Regions from separate parts of the Bradyrhizobium sp. Ken64 genome, predicted to be linked through region 3. Evidence: predicted binding sites of a transcription regulator. Region 3 holds the regulator's gene; each other region holds the start of a gene.
The links. Region 3 encodes LexA, which represses DNA repair genes until DNA is damaged. Its sites were predicted from a motif close to TGTTCNNNNTGTGTTCNG; they were not measured.

Region 1 (5,933 bases), on a different contig from region 3:
TCGCGACCGCGTTGGCGGTGTCGTGGAAGCCGTTGACGAACTCGAAGCCGAGCGCGATCAAGAGCGCGACGAACAGGAGGATGAAGGGCAGGTAGCTCGTGACCCTGGTGCCGGTCGCATCGACGTCGGCATAGATGCTGTAGGCCACATAGAGCAGGCCCGCGGCAAGGATGCCGAAGAACAGGATCATCGTCAGCGGATTGAAGCCCTTGTCGAGATTTGGCCGCGAGGCCGGCTGGATCGGCGCGGGATCGGCTACCGCGCGGTCGAATGCAACATCGGTCATGTCTGAACGCCCCTTAACTTTCTGTAAGGGCTATTGTCCTCGATGGATTTGAAGGCTGGATGACAACCGAGGCTTGAAAGCCGTTTTCCCGCTCGTATTCAGGCGGCGCGCGCGGCTTTCTTCTGCAAACCGGCGACGATCTTCAGGTCTTCGACAAAGCGCTGATATTCCAGCGCCTTGGCTTCCGGATCGGGCAGCCGCAGCAGATAGGACGGGTGCACCGTCACCAGCGCCTTGTAACCGTCGGGCAGGTCTATGAGCCGGCCACGGTTCTTTCCGATCGGGGTGATCTTGCCGAACACGCTCTGCGCGGCGGTCGCGCCCATCGCGACGATGAGATCGGGCTGGATGACGGAGACTTCCCGCTCGTACCACTGCCGGCAGGCCTTTATCTCCGGCGTGTTCGGCTTCTGATGCAGGCGGATTTTGCCGCGCGGCACGAATTTGAAGTGTTTCACCGCGTTGGTGACATAGACCTTCTTGCGGTCGACGCCGGCCTCCTGCAGTGCCTTGTCGAGCATCTGGCCGGCCGGACCGACGAAGGGATGGCCCGCGAGGTCTTCCTTGTCGCCGGGCTGCTCGCCGACCAGCATGATATTGGCGGACTTCGGACCCTCGCCGAACACGGTCTGGGTGGCGTCCTTGTAGAGATGGCAGGCGCGGCAGTGGGCGGCCTCCTCGCGGAGCGCTTCGAGATCGTCGATAGCGGTCTTGCGTTTCATCGGAGCCTCCGGCCGCTTTTGAGGCTTGTGCGGATCGGTTGCGGCATTGGCGATCATGGCGCCGGTCATGCGCTCGGCATCCTCGATCAGAGGCTTAATGATCGAAGCCTCGGGCAGGTTCCTCCAATATTTCTTCGGCATTTCCGTTTGCATCGCCTTCACCTTCAGGCGGGCGGGATTGAAGATGCTGGCGTAGTAGCGCCGCCAGGTGTCCTCCAGCCGGTCTTCGCTCGGCGCCTCGCTCTTGCTGACGCCTGATGTGAACGAGAGCGCATGGCCATCCCAATGCGCGCAGAGGTCCGGCGTCAGGATCGACCAGGGCATGTCGGCAAAGCGCTTGGCGAAGAACGGCGCGGCGAGCTCGACGATGTGATGCTCCGGCTCGAACCACGCAACGTAGTGTGCTTCACGTTCCCTGCCGATCTCGCGGAAGCGCACGAAGGCATGCATCTTGTGCTCGTCGCGGTAGACCGCCTTTGCCATGGCCATGACTTGCGCGACATCGGCATCGGTCGCGACCTCGGTGAGATCGTGATTGTTCTTCAGCCGAAACAGCAGGCGATAGAGGATCGCGAAACGCTCGGGATCGCGATGCAGGATCGCGGCCTTGGCGAGCTCGACGAATTTTGCAGGCACGTTGAAGGTGCCGTCGCCAGCCGCCGGCAGCGGAGACGGCGAGGGCGTCGCGAACAGCTCCGCTTCGCCGCCCTGCACGGCCCAGGTGACATCGGCCGGTTTCACCTGATGAAGCACGAGGCTACGCGCGGCTTTGCGCCAGCCGTCGAAATCGGTTTCGCTATCGAGGGTGATGTACTGCATCAGAAGCCAAATCCCAGTTGTGTTGCCTTCGGCTTGAACCGTTCGATCAGCCGTGCCTCGTCGAGGCGATGCGGCGCAGGCCGGTGATCGCTGAGGACGATGAACGGCAGCGCCTTGTTGCGGGGCACATGCAGCCGCGCGAGATCGGCGACACGGATCGTGGTCGTGCGGCGCGCCGCGATGATGCGCTCGACCGCCTTGGTGCCGAAGCCCGGCACGCGCAACAATTCCTCGCGGCTGGCGCGGTTGACGTCGAGCGGGAAGCGGTCGCGGTGGCGCAGCGCCCAGGCGAGTTTTGGATCGATGTCGAGCGGCAGCATCGCGCTGTCGTCGACGATCTCCCCGACGTCGAAGCCGTAGAACCGCATCAGCCAATCGGCCTGATAGAGTCGGTGCTCGCGCAGCAAGGGCGGCGCGCGCAGAGGCAGCGCGCGACTGGCATCGGGGATCGGGCTGAACGCGGAATAATAGACGCGCCTCAGCCGATATGAACCGTAGAGATTGGCGCTGGTGTGGAGGATGGTGTGGTCGGAGGCCGCGTCGGCGCCGACGATCATCTGCGTGCTCTGGCCGGCCGGCGCGAAGCGCTGCGGCTTGGCTTTCGTCTTCGCGCTGCGGCTTTCCTCGGCCTCGTCCAGCTTCAGCCGCAGCCGGCCCATGGTGCGGCGGATCGCGCGCACGTCTTTCTCGGGCGCGAATTGCTGTAGGCTCGTCTCCTGCGGCATCTCGATGTTGATGGAGAGACGGTCGGCATATTTGCCGGCCTCGGAGATCAATGCATCGTCGGCCTCGGGGATAGTCTTGAGATGGATGTAGCCGCGGAAGTGATGCTCCTCGCGCAGTTTGCGCGCAACGCTCACCACCTGCTCCATGGTGTAGTCGGGGTTGCGGATGATGCCGGAGGAGAGAAACAGCCCCTCGATGTAATTGCGCCGGTAGAAGTCGAGCGTCAGCTTGACCACTTCGTCGATGGTGAAGCGGGCACGCGGCACATTGGAAGAGGCGCGGTTGACGCAATAGAGGCAATCGTAATTGCAGGCGTTGGTCAGCAGCACTTTGAGCAGCGAGATGCAGCGGCCGTCCGGCGCGTAGGAATGGCAAATGCCCATGCCGGGCGCAGTCGAGCCCATGCCCTTGCCGTCGCTGGAATCCCGCCTCTCGGTGCCGCTGGAGGCGCAGGACGCGTCGTACTTGGCGGCGTCCGCCAGGATTTCCAGCTTGCGTTGCACGTCCATAGTTGGAATCCCTTTGATTCAGCTCATGAATCCCAAGGCCCGCCAATTCGATTGACTCCCGGGGCGTCGTTAGCTTTATATTAGAACATATCATGAACAAATGAGCTAGCCGCTGGTTCTCTTTTTGAGAGCCATCGGCAATCACCCTTGAGGAGCGGCGTATATGAGCGGCGCACGAACAAGCGCGCTTGCAGCCTTGCGCGGCCAGATCGAGCGCATCGAGACGGCGGAGGTCGTGCATCATCGTGACCGTGTCGCGCTCGGCCATAGCGAGGCCGACAGCGCGCTGAAGGGCGGGCTCGCGCGCGCGGCAATCCACGAGGTATTTTGCGAAGGACGCCAGGGCGCAGCCGCGACCGGCTTTGTCACCGGCCTTGCGGGGCGCGTGACGGTGCGCAAGCCACTGCTGTGGGTGCGGCAGGATTTTTCAGACATTGAAACCGGTGCGCTGTCGATGAGCGGGCTCGCCGAGATCGGTCTCGATCCGCGCCGCATGGTGATGGTACGCGCTGCCGACGTGGAGAGTGCCCTGCGCACGTCGGCCGATGCGCTCGCCTGCGACGCGCTGGGCGCGGTCGTGCTCGAGCTCTGGGGTGAGACCAGGCAGTTCGATCTCGTAGCGAGCCGCAAGCTGACGCTGGCTGCGCAATCTTCCGGTGTCACCGGTTTGCTGCTGCGGATGGCCGCGCAACCCTTGCCCTCGACCGCCGAGACCAGATGGATGCTTCGCGCGGCGCATTCGCCGCCGGGGCCGGTGTGGAGTGCCTGGGGCGCGCCGCGCTTCGATGCCGAGCTCCTGCGCAATCGTCATGGCCCCTGCGGCCGGTGGATCATGGAATGGAAATGTGATGAGTGCCAGTTCTCTGAATCGTCGGCGTATCCTCAGCCTGTGGCTGCCGCGCCTGCCCATCGACCGGATCCAGCGGTTCTTCGACGGCGTCGGGCTGGGTAGAACCAATGATCCGAGCATCGTCGTCATCAAGGACAGCAACGCGTTGGTGATCCATGCGCTGGACGACGCCGCCGAGCGCCTCGGTCTGTATATCGGCCAGCCCCTGGCCAATGCCCGGGCGATGTGTCCGGATCTAAAGGTGTTCGACGCCGATGCCGTGGCTGATGCGAAGACGATCGGCGACATCGCCGACTGGTGCGACCGCTTCACGCCGCTGGTGGCGCTCGATCCGCCACACGGGCTGTTTCTCGACATCACCGGCTGCGCGCATCTGTTTGGCGGCGAGGCTGCGCTGTTGCAAACCCTTGTCCGTGCCCTCGATCGCCAGGGCTTTGCCGTCAGCGCGGCGATCGCCGGCACCTCGGTCTGCGCGCGCACGCTGACGCGGCAATCTTCAGGGACCATCGTTGCCGATGGCGGGGAGGCGGCGGCAATCAGCCGGTTTCCGGTGTCCGCGCTCGGCGCGGGCGAGACTATCAGCACCGGCCTGCGCCGCGCCGGCCTGAAAACCATCGGCGATGTCGCCTCGCGCACGCCGAGCGAAATCACGGCGCGGTTCGGTGCGCGGTTCTCCACGTTGCTCGCGCATGCGCTGGGGCAGGGCGATGCGCCGATCAATCCACGAAAGCCGCTGCCCGATTACATCGTGGAGAAACGCTTTGCCGAGCCGATCGCGACCGACACCATGATCGCGATGACGCTGTTGCGCCTCGCCGACACGTTGATCGCGTCGATGGAGAAGCAGGGCAAGGGCGCGCGCCGGCTGGAGGCCACCTTCTTCCGGACCGACGGCGCGGTGCGCGCCATCATGGTCGAGACCGGACGCCCCGTGACGCGGAGCGCGGTCGTCGACCGGCTGTTCCGCGAGCGTCTCGATGCACTCGCCGATCCGCTCGATCCCGGCTTCGGCTTCGACATGGTGCGGCTGTCGGCAAGCCGCACCGAGATCGTGGTGCAGGAGCAGCGCGATCTCGACGCCCATGTCCACGACAATGACGAGCTTGCCGCGCTGATCGACCGCATCGCCGCGCGCATCGGCGGAAAGCGCGTCGTCGTGCATCTGCCTGAGGATACCCATATCCCTGAATGTGCGGTGCTGGCGGCGCCTGCCCAGCATCATCTCGCCGTGGCGATGCAGGCCGAATGGCCCGCGCGCACCAAGAGTGAGCCGCCGCTGCGTCCGTTGCGGCTGTTCGACAAGCCTGAGCCGATCAATGTGCCGTTCGCGACTGTCCCCGACGGGCCGCCGCATCAATTCACCTGGCGTCGCGCGCAGCATGCGGTGGTGCGGGTGGAAGGCCCCGAGCGCATCGCCATGGAATGGTGGCGGCAGGACGGCAAGCAACTGACGCGGGACTATTTCCGCATCGAGGATGCCGAAGGCCTGCGCTTCTGGATCTTTCGCGATGGTCTTTACGAGGGGGAGTGCTTCGACGGCGACGGCAAGCCCGCTCCTCCCGGTTGGTATGTGCACGGCCTTTTCGCATGAACACGCCCGCTTATGCCGAGATCGGAATCACCACGAATTTCTCCTTCCTGCGCGGCGGCTCGGATCCGCGCGACTATGTGCATCAGGCCAGCATCCTCGGCATTCCCGTGATCGGCATTGCCGATCACAACACGCTCGCCGGTGTAGTGCGTGCCTACAAGGAGCTCGACAATGACGAGGTGCTGCACAAGCCGAAGCTTCTGATCGGCACGCGCATCGTCTTCATCGATGGGACGCCCGATATCCTGGTCTATCCGCGCGACCGCGCCGCCTATGGCCGGCTGTGCCAGCTTCTCACCAGGGGCAAGCGCGGCGACGACATCACGCGGATCGCGAAGGGCGAATGCCATCTCACCTTCGCCGATCTCCTTGCGTTTTCCGAAGGCCAGCTCCTGATCCTGATCCTGACGCTGCCGCATCGCTTCGATGC
Region 2 (5,933 bases), on a different contig from region 3:
TATCCGCCGCGATGCGAAAGGCCGCATCGAGGAAAGCGATGATGTAAGCCGCTCGCTATCCCAGGACCGCCGCAAGACGGCCAAGAAGAAAGTCAAAGCGGGGCAGGGTGACCGGGGCGACCGCAAGCCTGCAAAATCCAAGGCGCGGAAAAAATCGAGTGCCCGCAAGTAACGCAACCCTCGATCTCTTCGGAGGCGCTTTCCTACCGGAAGGCATGAAGTACCAGCCGGAGTTTCTCTCGTCTGACGAAGAGCGTGCGCTTCTGACTGACATCGAAAAGCTTCCATTCAGGGAATTCGAATTCCGCGGCTTCACTGGCAAGCGCCGTACCGTTTCCTTCGGCTGGCGCTACGACTTCAATGGCGGTGGTCTCACCAGAACCGAGGACATGCCTGTATTCCTGACCCCGGTCCGGGCGCGTGCCGAGGCGTTCGCCCGCATTGCGCCCGGCAGCTTCCAGCAGGTTCTCGTGACCGAGTACGCGCCCGGCGCCGGGATCGGCTGGCATAAGGATCGCTCGGTCTTCGGCGATGTTGCCGGCATTTCGCTGCTTGCCCCATGTAGCTTCAGGCTGCGCAGGCGAACGGCCACTTCATTCGAGAGGGCGACGCTCGTTGCCGAGCCGCGCTCCATCTACCTTCTGCGCGGGTCGTCGCGCACCGAATGGCAGCACAGCATTCCCGGCGTCGAAAGCCTGCGCTACTCGCTGACATTTCGTAACCTCCTCGAAGGAGTTGCATCCTAGTGGCGCGCGTATCCACATTGCCGAAGCGGCTCCAGCCCATGCTCGCGACACTGACCGACGCGCCGTTCGACGACAAGGGCTGGATATTCGAGGACAAGTATGACGGCTTCCGCATGGTCGCAAAGATCGACGGCGGCAAGGTCACACTCTATAGCCGTAACGGCAAGATCATCAGCCACAGCTATATCGAAGTCGCCCGGGCGCTCGAAGCTGTCAAAGGCGATGCCGTCATTGACGGAGAGCTTGTAGCGATCGGCAAGGACGGCGTGTCGCATTTCCAGCTCCTGCAGAACGCCCTGCGCCATGAAGCAAAGCTGCAGTACTTCGCCTTCGACCTGATGTTTCACGAAGGGGAAGACCTTCGTGGCCTGCCCCTCACCGAGCGCAAGAAGCGCCTCAAGGCCATCCTGCCGAAGCACAGGCTCGTTGGGTACAGCCGGGATCGGAAGACATCCGGCGTCAAATTCTTCGAGGAGGCGGAGCGCAAGGGTCTCGAAGGGATCATGGCAAAACGCGCCGACAGCAAATACCTGTCAGGCGCGCGAACCAATGACTGGCTCAAGATAAAGACGTCGAAACGCCAGGAAGCAGTCATAGCGGGGTTTACGGCCCCGCGGAAGACGCGGCCTTTTTTCGGGGCGCTGACGCTCGCGCTGCGCGAAGGCAACGGCTGGCGTTATATCGGCCATGTCGGGACGGGCTTCAGTCATGAAACCTTGGAAGAGCTCCACAAAAAACTTATCAAGCTGAAGACCGTCAAATCGCCTTTCGGCAAGAAGGTAAAGGATGAAGCGGTCACCACCTGGGTCAAGCCGGAGCTCGTCGCTGAAATAAAGTTTACCGAATGGACAAGTTCAGGAGAGATGCGGCATCCCGTTTATCTCGGGCTGAGAACAGACAAGCAGGCGAAGGATGTCGTCCTGGAGCGCGAGAAGCCTCGCTCGTAAGGTGCAGATCTGTCAGCCGCCGAGCACGTTGCCCCAGCCGTCGAATTCGAAATCCCGCCATGCAATGGCGCCGTCCGGCAGCGCCCTCGAATTGCTCTTGAAGTCTTCCACGTCGTCACCGGTCCATGTCTGCCTGGTATCGGTAAGACGGTCGTGAAGAATGCCGGCTCTGACGGATCGAAGCCCGGCATGCCGGAAGGAATGTGCCATTTTCAAATCCTCGCGCAAACGGGCTCGCCCCAACAAAAAAAATGAGCCGTTCAACATGAGCGCAGCGCGCGGGCCTCGCTCCAGAAGATCGCGAGTATACCGCACGCGCTCGGCTAGACTGCCAGCTCCTTGCGGACGGCGGCCGCCGAATTTCCTACTTTGTCCACGGCGTTTTGCAGGTCCTGCTGCGAAACGTGGAAATGCCTGAGCCAGTAATCGAGCTCCTTGCGATCATGCAGGTTGATCTTGCTGCGGTCCGGCTGGATCTTGTGCGTCAAACCGGACATAGCCGCCTCAGTGATGCATGAAGAGGGCGAGAAGGAGGATGATCGGAAGCGGAATTCCGATAAGCCAGAGAAGTGCGCCTTTGCCGAATCCCATTTGAGCCTCCTGTTAAGATGCGGAACAACGTTTGTGTCGAATTACAGTTCCGCTGTCGGCTGGTGCGACCGCGCCCCTTCCACGAGCCGGTCAAGAAATATGGCTTGGCCCTTCAGGATTTTCTCACGGGCTTCTGCGATGTCGAACCACCCGGCACGATCCAGCTCGGGAAAGCTCTGAAGCCTGCCTGAATGCGGCGGCCATTCCATTTCAAACATGTTGCTCTTGAGCTCATCCGGATTCCAGTCGTCCTCCGCGGCCCAGACATGAACGGTTTTGCCGCCCGGCTGTTTTGCCTCGCCAAGCGGGGTGAACTCTCCGCGGGGCCTGTGCCCCGTCTCTTCCTCGAATTCCCGTTTAGCTGCATCGAGCGGCGCTTCGCCGAACGAGATCAGGCCCTTCGGAATGCTCCAGGCGCCATGATCCTTTTTCTTCCAGAACGGTCCGCCCGGATGCCCGAGGAGAACTTCCACACTTCCCCGATTGCGCCGGAACAGGAGAATGCCTGCGCTAGTCTTTGGCAATGATACTGCGCGCGAGCTGCCCATCTATCGCACGGTAGCTTCCCGCGACGGCGCGCGGCGGCGAGAGCCTTTTGCAGTCGCGCGTTTTCGTTTCGAGAGATGCGCAAGCAGTTTCGGAATGGGCATGGCATTCAGGACGCGATCGGCCGGCACGCCGCCCTTGCGGGCCATCTCGACGCCCCAGTGCATGTGGTCGAGCTCCCGGATGGAATGGGCGTCGGGATTGATGCTGAATATGCAACCATAGCCGAGCGCTTTCTGATGCCACCGCCAGTCAAGGTCGAGGCGCCACGGATGCGCATTGATTTCAACCGCTACGCCGTGTTTCGCGCAGGCCTTTAGAATCTTGTCGATGTCCACGTCGTATCCCGGACGGCGCTGCAGCTGTCGTCCGGTCATATGTCCGATAATCGTCGTATGTGGATTTTTGATCGCTTTCAGAATGCGCTCGGTCTGTTCCTTCTTCGGCAGTTTGAACCGGCTGTGAACGCTCGCAACCACAAAATCGAAGTCTTCCAGGATATCGTCCGGATAATCGAGCGAGCCGTCCGCGAGTATGTCAGCCTCGATCCCTTTCAGGATGCGGAATTTGCCCCCGTAGCGCTTGTTCAGCCGGTCGGCCTCACGGTGCTGCTCCGCGATTTCCTCTAAGGAAAGCCCGCCTGCGTAATGCGCGGACTGCGAATGATCGGCGACGCCGTAATACTCGAAGCCGCGCTTGCGCGTGGCTTCCGCCATCGCTTCAAGCGTCTCGGTGCCGTCTGAGGCTGTCGTGTGGGAATGCAGGATGCCGCGCAAATCCTCATCGCCCACGAGGGAGGGCAGTTTATGCTTCGCGGCCTGCTCAATCTCGCCCCGGCCTTCACGCAGTTCGGGCTCGATAAACTGCAGGCCAAGGGCTTTGTAAATATCCTGTTCGGTTGACGAGGCGATCAGCTTTCTGCCCCGGTAGAGCCCGTCGGGTTTGAGATCGAAGCCTTTGCCGGAAGCGTATTTCTTCAGCTGCTCCAGATGCTCCGCCGATCCCGTCGCGTCGAGAAGGCTTGCGCCGAAGCGCTTCTTGTCGGTGACGACGAGCTGCAGCCCGCCGGACGGCTCCTCAAGCGCCTGCGGTTTCTTTGCTTCCGCGACGAGCGCAAGCCTGGTGACGAGCTCGCATCCTCTGCGAAAATCTCCTGCGATCTCCACACGCGGATATTCAGGATGCTCCTGTTTGACCGTCGCAACCGAATGCTCAAGGAGAGCCGCCGCCTTGTGCAGATGAAGCTGCGTTTCTCCGCTGCGGGCGATTTCAAGGTTCTGCAGGATCTTAGTCTGCAGTGCGGCGCCAAGGCCCTTCACACTGCGGATACGGTCCTCCTTCGCGGCTGTCTCAAGTTCTGCGAGCGAGGAGATACCGAGCTCCTGGTGCAGCTTCAGGATCTTCTCGGGACGGATGCCGGGGATGGCGAATAATTCCAGGAGGCCCTCAGGCACTTCCTTGCGCAGCTTGTCGAGGCTGGGATGCGATCCTGTTTCGTGAAGCTTGGTGACGATGTCCGCGATGGCATCGCCGATACCCGGAATGTCAGTGAGCGTGCCGGCTGAGATAATGCGGGCGAGCGGTTGCGAGAGCGCGGACAGGCTTTCCGCTGCGCGCAGATAAGCTTTCGCGCGGTATGGGTTGCCGCCGCGCAGCGACGACCTCAGCGCATACTCGCGGAGGAGGCGGATGACTGTCTGCGTGTCGGTTTTGGCCATGACTGTAAGTCAAACGACGGGAGGTTTTTGCGGTTCCAGCCCCGCCCGTCCCAGACTGCTATCGACCGTTTCCGCCGAACGCAAAAATCCAGCTGAATCAATGCCTCACCAAAATTCATTGACTCGATGGCAACCGAACGTGTTCACTATTTGTTCTAGTATTAGGAGGACAAACAAGTTATGGCAAGCGCGGCCAATCCATCTTCTGTTTCTTTGGCCGAGCTTCGCCGGATGATGACGGCTGCTGGTGACGCAGCTGCGCCCCAGGAGGTCTTGCCGTTCGGTATCGAGGACATCGACGCGGCGCTGCCCGGCGGCGGTCTCGCGCTCGGCGCGCTCCATGAGTTCAGTGAAGTCGGCGTCCGCGGACATTATGCGGCAAGCGCCGTGCTATTCGCCGCCGGCATTCTCGCGCGACTCACGGGTCCGGTCCTGTGGTGCCTGCACAGCCGCGACCTCTTCGCACCCGCGCTTGCCCGCGTCGGGCTGCATCCTGACCGCATCATATTTTGTGAAACTTACAAGGACGCGGAGATCCTGCCTGCGATGGAAGAAGGGCTGCGCATGCGCGGCCTCGCGGGCGTTGTCGGTGAACTGAAGCGCCTGCCTCTTACGCCGTCACGGCGGCTGCAGCTTGCCGCGGAGACCTCCGCCGTGCCGTGCCTTATCATCAGGCGCTCTGCCGAGCACCTTACCGAGAATAACGCCGCGATGACGCGCTGGAGCATCTCTCCTGCGCCGCCGACGCGTATCGACCCGATCAGGATGGGCCGCCCGCTCTGGCATGTTGAACTTATGCGATGCAGGGGCGCATCGCCTAAAGACTGGATTTTGGAGGCATGCAATGCGGAGGGTCGTTGCGCTCTTCCTGCCGACGTTCCCTACCGATCAGATTCGGCGGAGGAACGGCGGCGATCCACCGCGTGAGCGGCCGATGGTCACGGCGATCCAGGACGGCAGCCGCCGCGTGCTCGCGTCGGCTGATGACGCCGCGCGCAAGCTCAAACTTGCTGCAGGCATGACGGTTGCGCACGCGCAAACGCTCGTGCCGGATCTTCTGGTCGAGGAGGCGAAGCCGGAGGAGGATGAAGCCGCGCTTGCGCGGCTCGGACACTGGTGCTCGCGTTATTCACCGCTTGTCACGCCAGCGCCGCCGGACACCATCTTTATCGACGTTGCCGGTTCATCGCATCTGTTCAAAGGTGAGGCCGCGCTTCTTGTAGACCTTCATGCGCGCCTGTCATCCGCGCATCTTAAAGCCCGTGTTGCAATCGCCGACACGCCCGGCTGTGCGTGGGCAGTGGCGCATTTCGGGAAGGAGGAGATTGTTTCGCAGGGGCGCAGCTCGGATGCACTCGGGGGGCTTCCCGTCGCTGCCCTGAGAA
Region 3 (5,933 bases):
GACAGCGTGTTCTGGTGGCTGATGGGGATCGGCATCGAGTGGATGGTCGCGGTCTCCCGCTGGGTCGCGGCATTGCCGGGCGCGGTCGGCCGCATCCCGGCGTTCGGGATCGCGCCGCTGATCGCGGCGAGCCTGGGAATCATCGTGCTGGGCTTGTTGCGCACGCCGCTGCGCTGGTCCGGCGCCCTGGTGCTGCTGGCAGCGATCCTCTGGGGACTGTCGGCGCGGCAGCCCGACATCCTGATTGCCGGGGATGGCGCGAGCGTCGCGGTGCGGGGCAGGGACGGATATCTGCACCTGATCAGGACCAACAAGGACAGCTTTCTGCTGAGGGAATGGCTCGCTGCCGACGCCGATCCGCGCGATGCCGGCAGAGCCTCGCTGGCCGATGGCGTGTCCTGTGACGAATCCGGCTGCGTGACGCCACTGGCCGACGGGAGGCTGGTCGCGCTGGCACTGCGCGTCGACGCTCTCGCGGACGATTGCAGTCGGGCCGCGCTGGTGGTGACGACACGTCCCGCGCCGTCCGATTGCGCGGCGATGGTGGTCGATCGGCAGCGGCTCGCCAGCCAGAGCGCCCTGGCGCTGACGCAGCGTGGTGACGGGTTTGTAGTTCAGGCGGTGAGGGCGAGAGGCACGAGCCGCCCCTGGTTGCCGGCCGGCGCCGGTGAGGGTGATTTCGACGGCAGCCTTGCGCCGAAGGCGACCGCGTCCCGCATCAAGGACGCAACGCCCGCGGAGACGGACTTGCAGGCCGACGATTGATCTGATGGTGCGGAGCAATGCAGTGGGTTGGCGCATCCGCTCGGATTCGCCGGGCGCAAACCACACCTTCTCGCCGGCCACGGCCGGCGATGGCGATTCAATCCTGACCTCCGACCTCGTAGCCGGAGGGCGGCTGTGTCAGCCGATCGGCAGGTGCGTGACGGTCGGCTGCCTGTCGGCGATGATTTGCGCCTTGTTCTCGCGCTCGGTGACCGACTGAGTCACCGGCAGTTGCAGCACGGTCGCTCGCTGGCCTTCGACGAGCTGCGTCACCAGCACGTATTTGCCGTCGGGGAATTCGATCGCGTCATGATGGCGGTCGGGAACGTGCGGATCGATCTTGCCGAACTTGCCCACGCGGGAATTGATGGTGCGCGTCCAGATCCAGCGATTGTCGTAGCGGACGTCGTCGGCGAAGGCGAGCTCCGTTCCCGGCAGCAGGCAGACGGCAACAGACGGATCGGCTGCGGAGGCGAAGCCGCGCGTCGAGGTGCCGCGGAAGCTTGTCGTGACGATCGTCTCGCCGACTTCGGCGGGGCGCGACGCGACGGCATGCAGGCTGTAGTCACACATCGGGTGCTCCTCATGCTGGGATAGCAACCCGCGTCTCTCAATCGAGGCGCAGGCCTCTATCAGAGTTGAAGCACGAACGCTCTGCTTGGTTGTGGGCAAATCTGCGGCTGGTTTCTGCAGGCCGCGATCACATTATCTTTCCCGAATTCAATAGGAACAAAGCCCCTTGCGATGCATTCGGGAGGCGCATGCGCGAATATTGCCGGCTTGGCTGCAACGGTCGAACTTGACCGCTGGTCGTTGTTTCCTCGAACGCGCGAGCCGCGAAGCGGTGCTGTTTGAAGCGGTACCGCTTCGTCGGCGTCGCGAGGAGCCAGCGGCGGAGGAGGGGCCGGATAGTCTGTGCAGAACCAGAACGACTATCCAGCCGGAGCGGACGATCATCCGATCCAATCTCTGACCGGCGCTGCAGATCGGAAGCGCGCGAGGCGCCAAGCACTTCCGGTATGAAGTACTTCCGTTATCAGTACTTCCGGTAAAGCCCGATCAGCTTGCCCTGAATCTTCACCCGGTTGGGCGGCAGGATGCGGACCTCATAGGCTGCGTTGGCGGGCTCGAGCGCGATCGAGGCGCCGCGACGGCGGAAGCGCTTCAGCGTCGCTTCCTCGTCGTCGATCAGCGCCACCACGATGTCGCCGGTATCAGCGCTCTCGTTGCGCTGGATCAGCGCCATGTCGCCGTCGAGGATGCCGGCCTCGACCATGGAATCACCGCGTACTTCGAGCGCGTAATGCTCGCCCGAGCCGAGCATGTCAGGCGGTACGCTGATGGTATGGCTGCGGGTCTGCAATGCCTCGATCGGCGTGCCGGCCGCGATGCGGCCCATCACCGGCACCGCCACGGGACGTTCGCCCTCGTCCGCGGGCAGGCTGGAGCCCGCACGCACCTTGCCGAGATTGCCCTCGATGACGCTCGGCGTGAAGCCGCGGCGGCTGCCGGCCGCCGCCTGGAGCTCCGGCAGCTTGATGACTTCAATCGCGCGGGCGCGGTTGGGCAGGCGTCGGATGAAGCCACGCTCCTCGAGCGCCGTGATCAGGCGATGGATGCCCGACTTCGAGCGCAGGTCGAGCGCATCCTTCATCTCGTCGAAGGAGGGCGGTACGCCGCTTTCCTTCAGACGTTCACTGATGAATCGCAGAAGCTCGTATTGTTTGCGCGTTAACATCTCGACCAAAGTCCCCCGGTTGATGTCGTCCGATTCCGAGACGCAGAATTCGGCCATAAGCCGCCACATGCTCGAAACAAATCATGAACGGACACTATATGTTCGATACATGTTCCGCAACTGCTTAATTTACCGTGAACAAGGCAAACGTCGCGGAACGCGCGTTGCCGAGGCGGTCAGACGGGGAGCCGCAACACTTCGCAAGCCGTGCCGGTCTCGGCCTTCGGCGCGAATGGTGCGCGCACGAGAAGTACCTGTGCTGCAGCGAGATTCGCAAGCAGCGAAGAGTCCTGATGATTGACGGGAAGAACGACGCGTGTGCCATCGTCACGCTCCTCCAGATGCGCCCGCAGATAGTCCTCGCGCTGGTCGTTGGCGCCGACGTCGCGGCCGAGCACGGCGTGTTCACGGCGATGGTGAATCACCGAACGGCCCGACAGGGCGCGAATCAGCGGCACCATGAACAGGAAAGCGCACACGTAGGACGACACGGGATTGCCCGGCAGGCCGATCACACCCATTGCGCCGAGTCGCCCGTGCATCATCGGCTTGCCTGGCCGCATCGCGATCTTCCAGAACGCCATCGCGATGCCTTCGTCCCGCAGTGCCTGCTGGACTAGATCGTGGTCGCCGACCGATGCGCCGCCGGTCGTGATCAGGATGTCGGCGCCGCTCTCGCGGGCGCGGCGGATGCCGGCGGTGGTCGCCTCCAGCGTGTCGGCGGCAATCCCGAGGTCGATGGTCTCGGCGCCCTCGCTGCGGGCGAGCGCGTGCAGGGCGTAGCCGTTGGAATAGACGATCTGGCCGTGGCCGGGCGTGGTGCCCGGCATCACCAGCTCGTCGCCGGTGGCGAGAATGGCGACCTTCGGACGCCTGAAAACGGCAAGGTGCGGATGGTTCATCCCAGCGGCGAGCGCGAGGTCGCGCTCGGTGAGACGGCTTCCCTTGCGCAGGAGCACGTCGCCTTCGCGGAAATCAACGCCGGCGCGGCGGATGTGCCGTCCGGCGATCGCGGCTTCCTTGATCGTGATACGCTTGCCGGCGGCGACCGTGTCCTCCTGGATCACGACGGCGTCCGCGCCAGCGGGAACGACGCCGCCGGTGAAGATCCGCACGGCCTCGCCGGCGCCGACCGTCCCCGCGAACGGCCGGCCCGCCGCGACTTCGCCGATGACGGTGAGCTCCGAATCGATCGTCGCGGCATCGGCCGCGCGCACCGCGTAGCCGTCCATCGCGGACATCGCCTGCGGCGGCTGCGTGCGTCGCGCGGCGACGTCACGCGCGAGCACGCGATGGTAGGCCTCGTCGAGAGAAATCATGTCTTCCGGCAGCGGCTCTGCACCCGCCAGCACCGCGGCAAGCGCGTCAGAAACCGGCATCAAGGCCACGGCGAAAACTCCTGCTCGGCACGTTCGGGCGAATGTTCCGCAAGTCTTCTAGCCGAGCGCGGGCGCGGAGGCAAAAACGGCTCAGCGGGCGCAGTCGTCCCGTCGCTTCACATTGTTCCGGAAGGCGGCATTAAGCGCGTCGGGGCACGAGGTGACGGATCGGCAGGAGAGTGGTCATGGAAGCGACGAAAATCATGACAAGAGGAGAACGACGAGCGCCACTGATCAGCTCCCTGCCCGCCCGGGAGTTACGTCGGGCGCCTTCGGCCCCTGGTCTTTGTCTGGCAGCGGATCGGCCTGGGATTTCAGGTCGGCGGCCTTGCTCACAAGCTTGGCGGAAAGGTCCGAGTCTGAAGTTGTCCTGGCGAATTCAAGGAGAAGAGAGGCCTGCCTAGTGAGGTAGTTTTTGCCCAACACGGTGATGCACCCGTTCGTAGAAGTCCCAACGGGCTGTAGACTCCTGAAGACGGTATTCTGTTCCGGGAACTCTGTATAAAAATGCACAAAGTGATTGGTTCCAAAATCTTTCGAATTAGTTCCGTCGGGCGCACTTCCATGGGCTTCGCGCCGACGGATCGTCGTCAGATGCCCAATGCCCTCAATGCGTTCCCGACGTCACGCGGCGAGGTCACATGCACCGCCGTCAAGCCGCGCGCCCGCGCTCCCTCGATGTTTTCAGCAAGATCATCGAAGAACACGATGCGCCCGGCGGGCACGCCGATCGCCGCAACGACGTGGTCGAAGGCTTCCGCATCCGGTTTGCGCAGGCCGATGCTGGACGACAAATACAGCTCTCGGAAATGGCCGAGGAGGTCGGCATACTCCCTCGAGAAATGGTCCACGTGCGGCCGGTTGGTGTTGGAGAAAGCGTAAAGCGGCATCTGCTTCGCTGCCTGCGGCAGCAGCTCGGAGATCTCAGGCATTTCGCCGGCGAAGATCGCGTTCCAGCCTTCCAGGAACTGCGCGTCCGAAATGCCGATTCCGAGCGAGGCTCGCAATGAGGCGAAATAATCCTCATCGCTGATCTTCCCCATCTCGTGCAACCGATAGGCTTCGCTGTCCCGCACATAACGCGCGACGATGGCGTCGGGCTTGCAGCCGGCATGTCCCGCCCAGCAGGCGATCGCCTTGGAAAAATCGATATCGAGGACCACGCGGCCGAGATCGAATAGAAGCGCATCCGCGCTGCCGGGAGAGAGCGATGTCACCTGCGTCCTTTCACTCAGTATCGATATGGCTCGTGGTCGAACAGCGGAAACGCGCTGAACACACTCGGCGCATTGGTTGCGGTCGCCTGGTGCAGGCAGGATTTGTTGACCTCGGCGAACGAGGTCGCACCCAGGAGGCCGAGGCAGCGCAGCACTTCATCTTCGAGCAGCTCCAGCATGCGCGCCACGCCGGCTTCGCCGGCCGCCGCCAGCGCCCAGCATTGCAGCCGGCCGATGCCGACGACGTCGGCGCCCGCCGCGATCGCCTTGACGATGTCGGTGCCGCGACAGATGCCGCCATCGACCATGATCTTGGCGCGGCCGTTCACGGCGTCAACGATCTCCGGCAGTACGTGCATGGCGCCGCGACCGTGATCGAGTTGACGGCCGCCATGGTTGGAGACGTAGATCCATTCGACGCCGTGATCGATCGCGATCAGCGCGTCCTCTGGCGTCGCGATGCCCTTGAGGATCAGCGGGATCTTGAACTTGTCCTTGATCATCTTCACCGTCCGCCACTCCAGACCCTTCTGGTAATCGCCGCCGGTGGCGCGCAGCCGGCTCTCGCGAACGTAGCGCTTGGCGATGTCACGTTCACGACGGCTGTAATGGGCGGTGTCGACGGTCAGGCAGAAGGCGGCGTAGGCGTTCTTCTCGGCCCGGCTGACGACGTCGGCGACGAAGGCGTCGTCGCCCCGCACATAGAGCTGGTAGAGGCGCAGCGCGTCGGGCGCAGCTTCGGCCGTCTTCTCGAGGCCGGGCTCGGACACGGAACTGAGCATGTGCGCCGCACCGAAAGTGCCGCAGGCGCGTGCCACGCTCGCTGCACCATCC

Region 1: a site for LexA is predicted at 3,144-3,161, ahead of AC0L2F_RS03460 (ImuA family protein). Genes of this name have one in related genera too.
Region 2: a site for LexA is predicted at 4,689-4,706, ahead of AC0L2F_RS13685 (ImuA family protein). Genes of this name have one in related genera too.

The regions. Positions count from the first base shown of each region.
Region 1 is NZ_JBVVPA010000002.1:44,494-50,426, reverse strand. It holds gene AC0L2F_RS03475 (inorganic phosphate transporter) at 1-286, opposite strand, end outside; gene AC0L2F_RS03470 (UdgX family uracil-DNA binding protein) at 385-1,827, opposite strand; gene AC0L2F_RS03465 (putative DNA modification/repair radical SAM protein) at 1,827-3,062, opposite strand; gene AC0L2F_RS03460 (ImuA family protein) at 3,226-4,014, shown strand; gene AC0L2F_RS03455 (Y-family DNA polymerase) at 3,911-5,503, shown strand; gene AC0L2F_RS03450 (error-prone DNA polymerase) at 5,500-5,933, shown strand, end outside.
Region 2 is NZ_JBVVPA010000006.1:259,878-265,810, forward strand. It holds gene AC0L2F_RS13650 (hypothetical protein) at 1-172, shown strand, start outside; gene AC0L2F_RS13655 (alpha-ketoglutarate-dependent dioxygenase AlkB) at 216-746, shown strand; gene ligD (non-homologous end-joining DNA ligase) at 746-1,693, shown strand; gene AC0L2F_RS13665 (hypothetical protein) at 1,706-1,903, opposite strand; gene AC0L2F_RS13670 (DUF3606 domain-containing protein) at 2,017-2,190, opposite strand; gene AC0L2F_RS13675 (NUDIX hydrolase) at 2,326-2,808, opposite strand; gene AC0L2F_RS13680 (PHP domain-containing protein) at 2,833-4,548, opposite strand; gene AC0L2F_RS13685 (ImuA family protein) at 4,729-5,475, shown strand; gene AC0L2F_RS13690 (DUF6504 family protein) at 5,483-5,933, shown strand, end outside.
Region 3 is NZ_JBVVPA010000003.1:170,887-176,819, reverse strand. It holds gene AC0L2F_RS06695 (ComEC/Rec2 family competence protein) at 1-765, shown strand, start outside; gene AC0L2F_RS06690 (hypothetical protein) at 904-1,338, opposite strand; gene lexA (transcriptional repressor LexA) at 1,802-2,503, opposite strand; gene AC0L2F_RS06680 (molybdopterin molybdotransferase MoeA) at 2,680-3,891, opposite strand; gene AC0L2F_RS06675 (HAD family hydrolase) at 4,473-5,099, opposite strand; gene AC0L2F_RS06670 (alpha-hydroxy acid oxidase) at 5,114-5,933, opposite strand, start outside.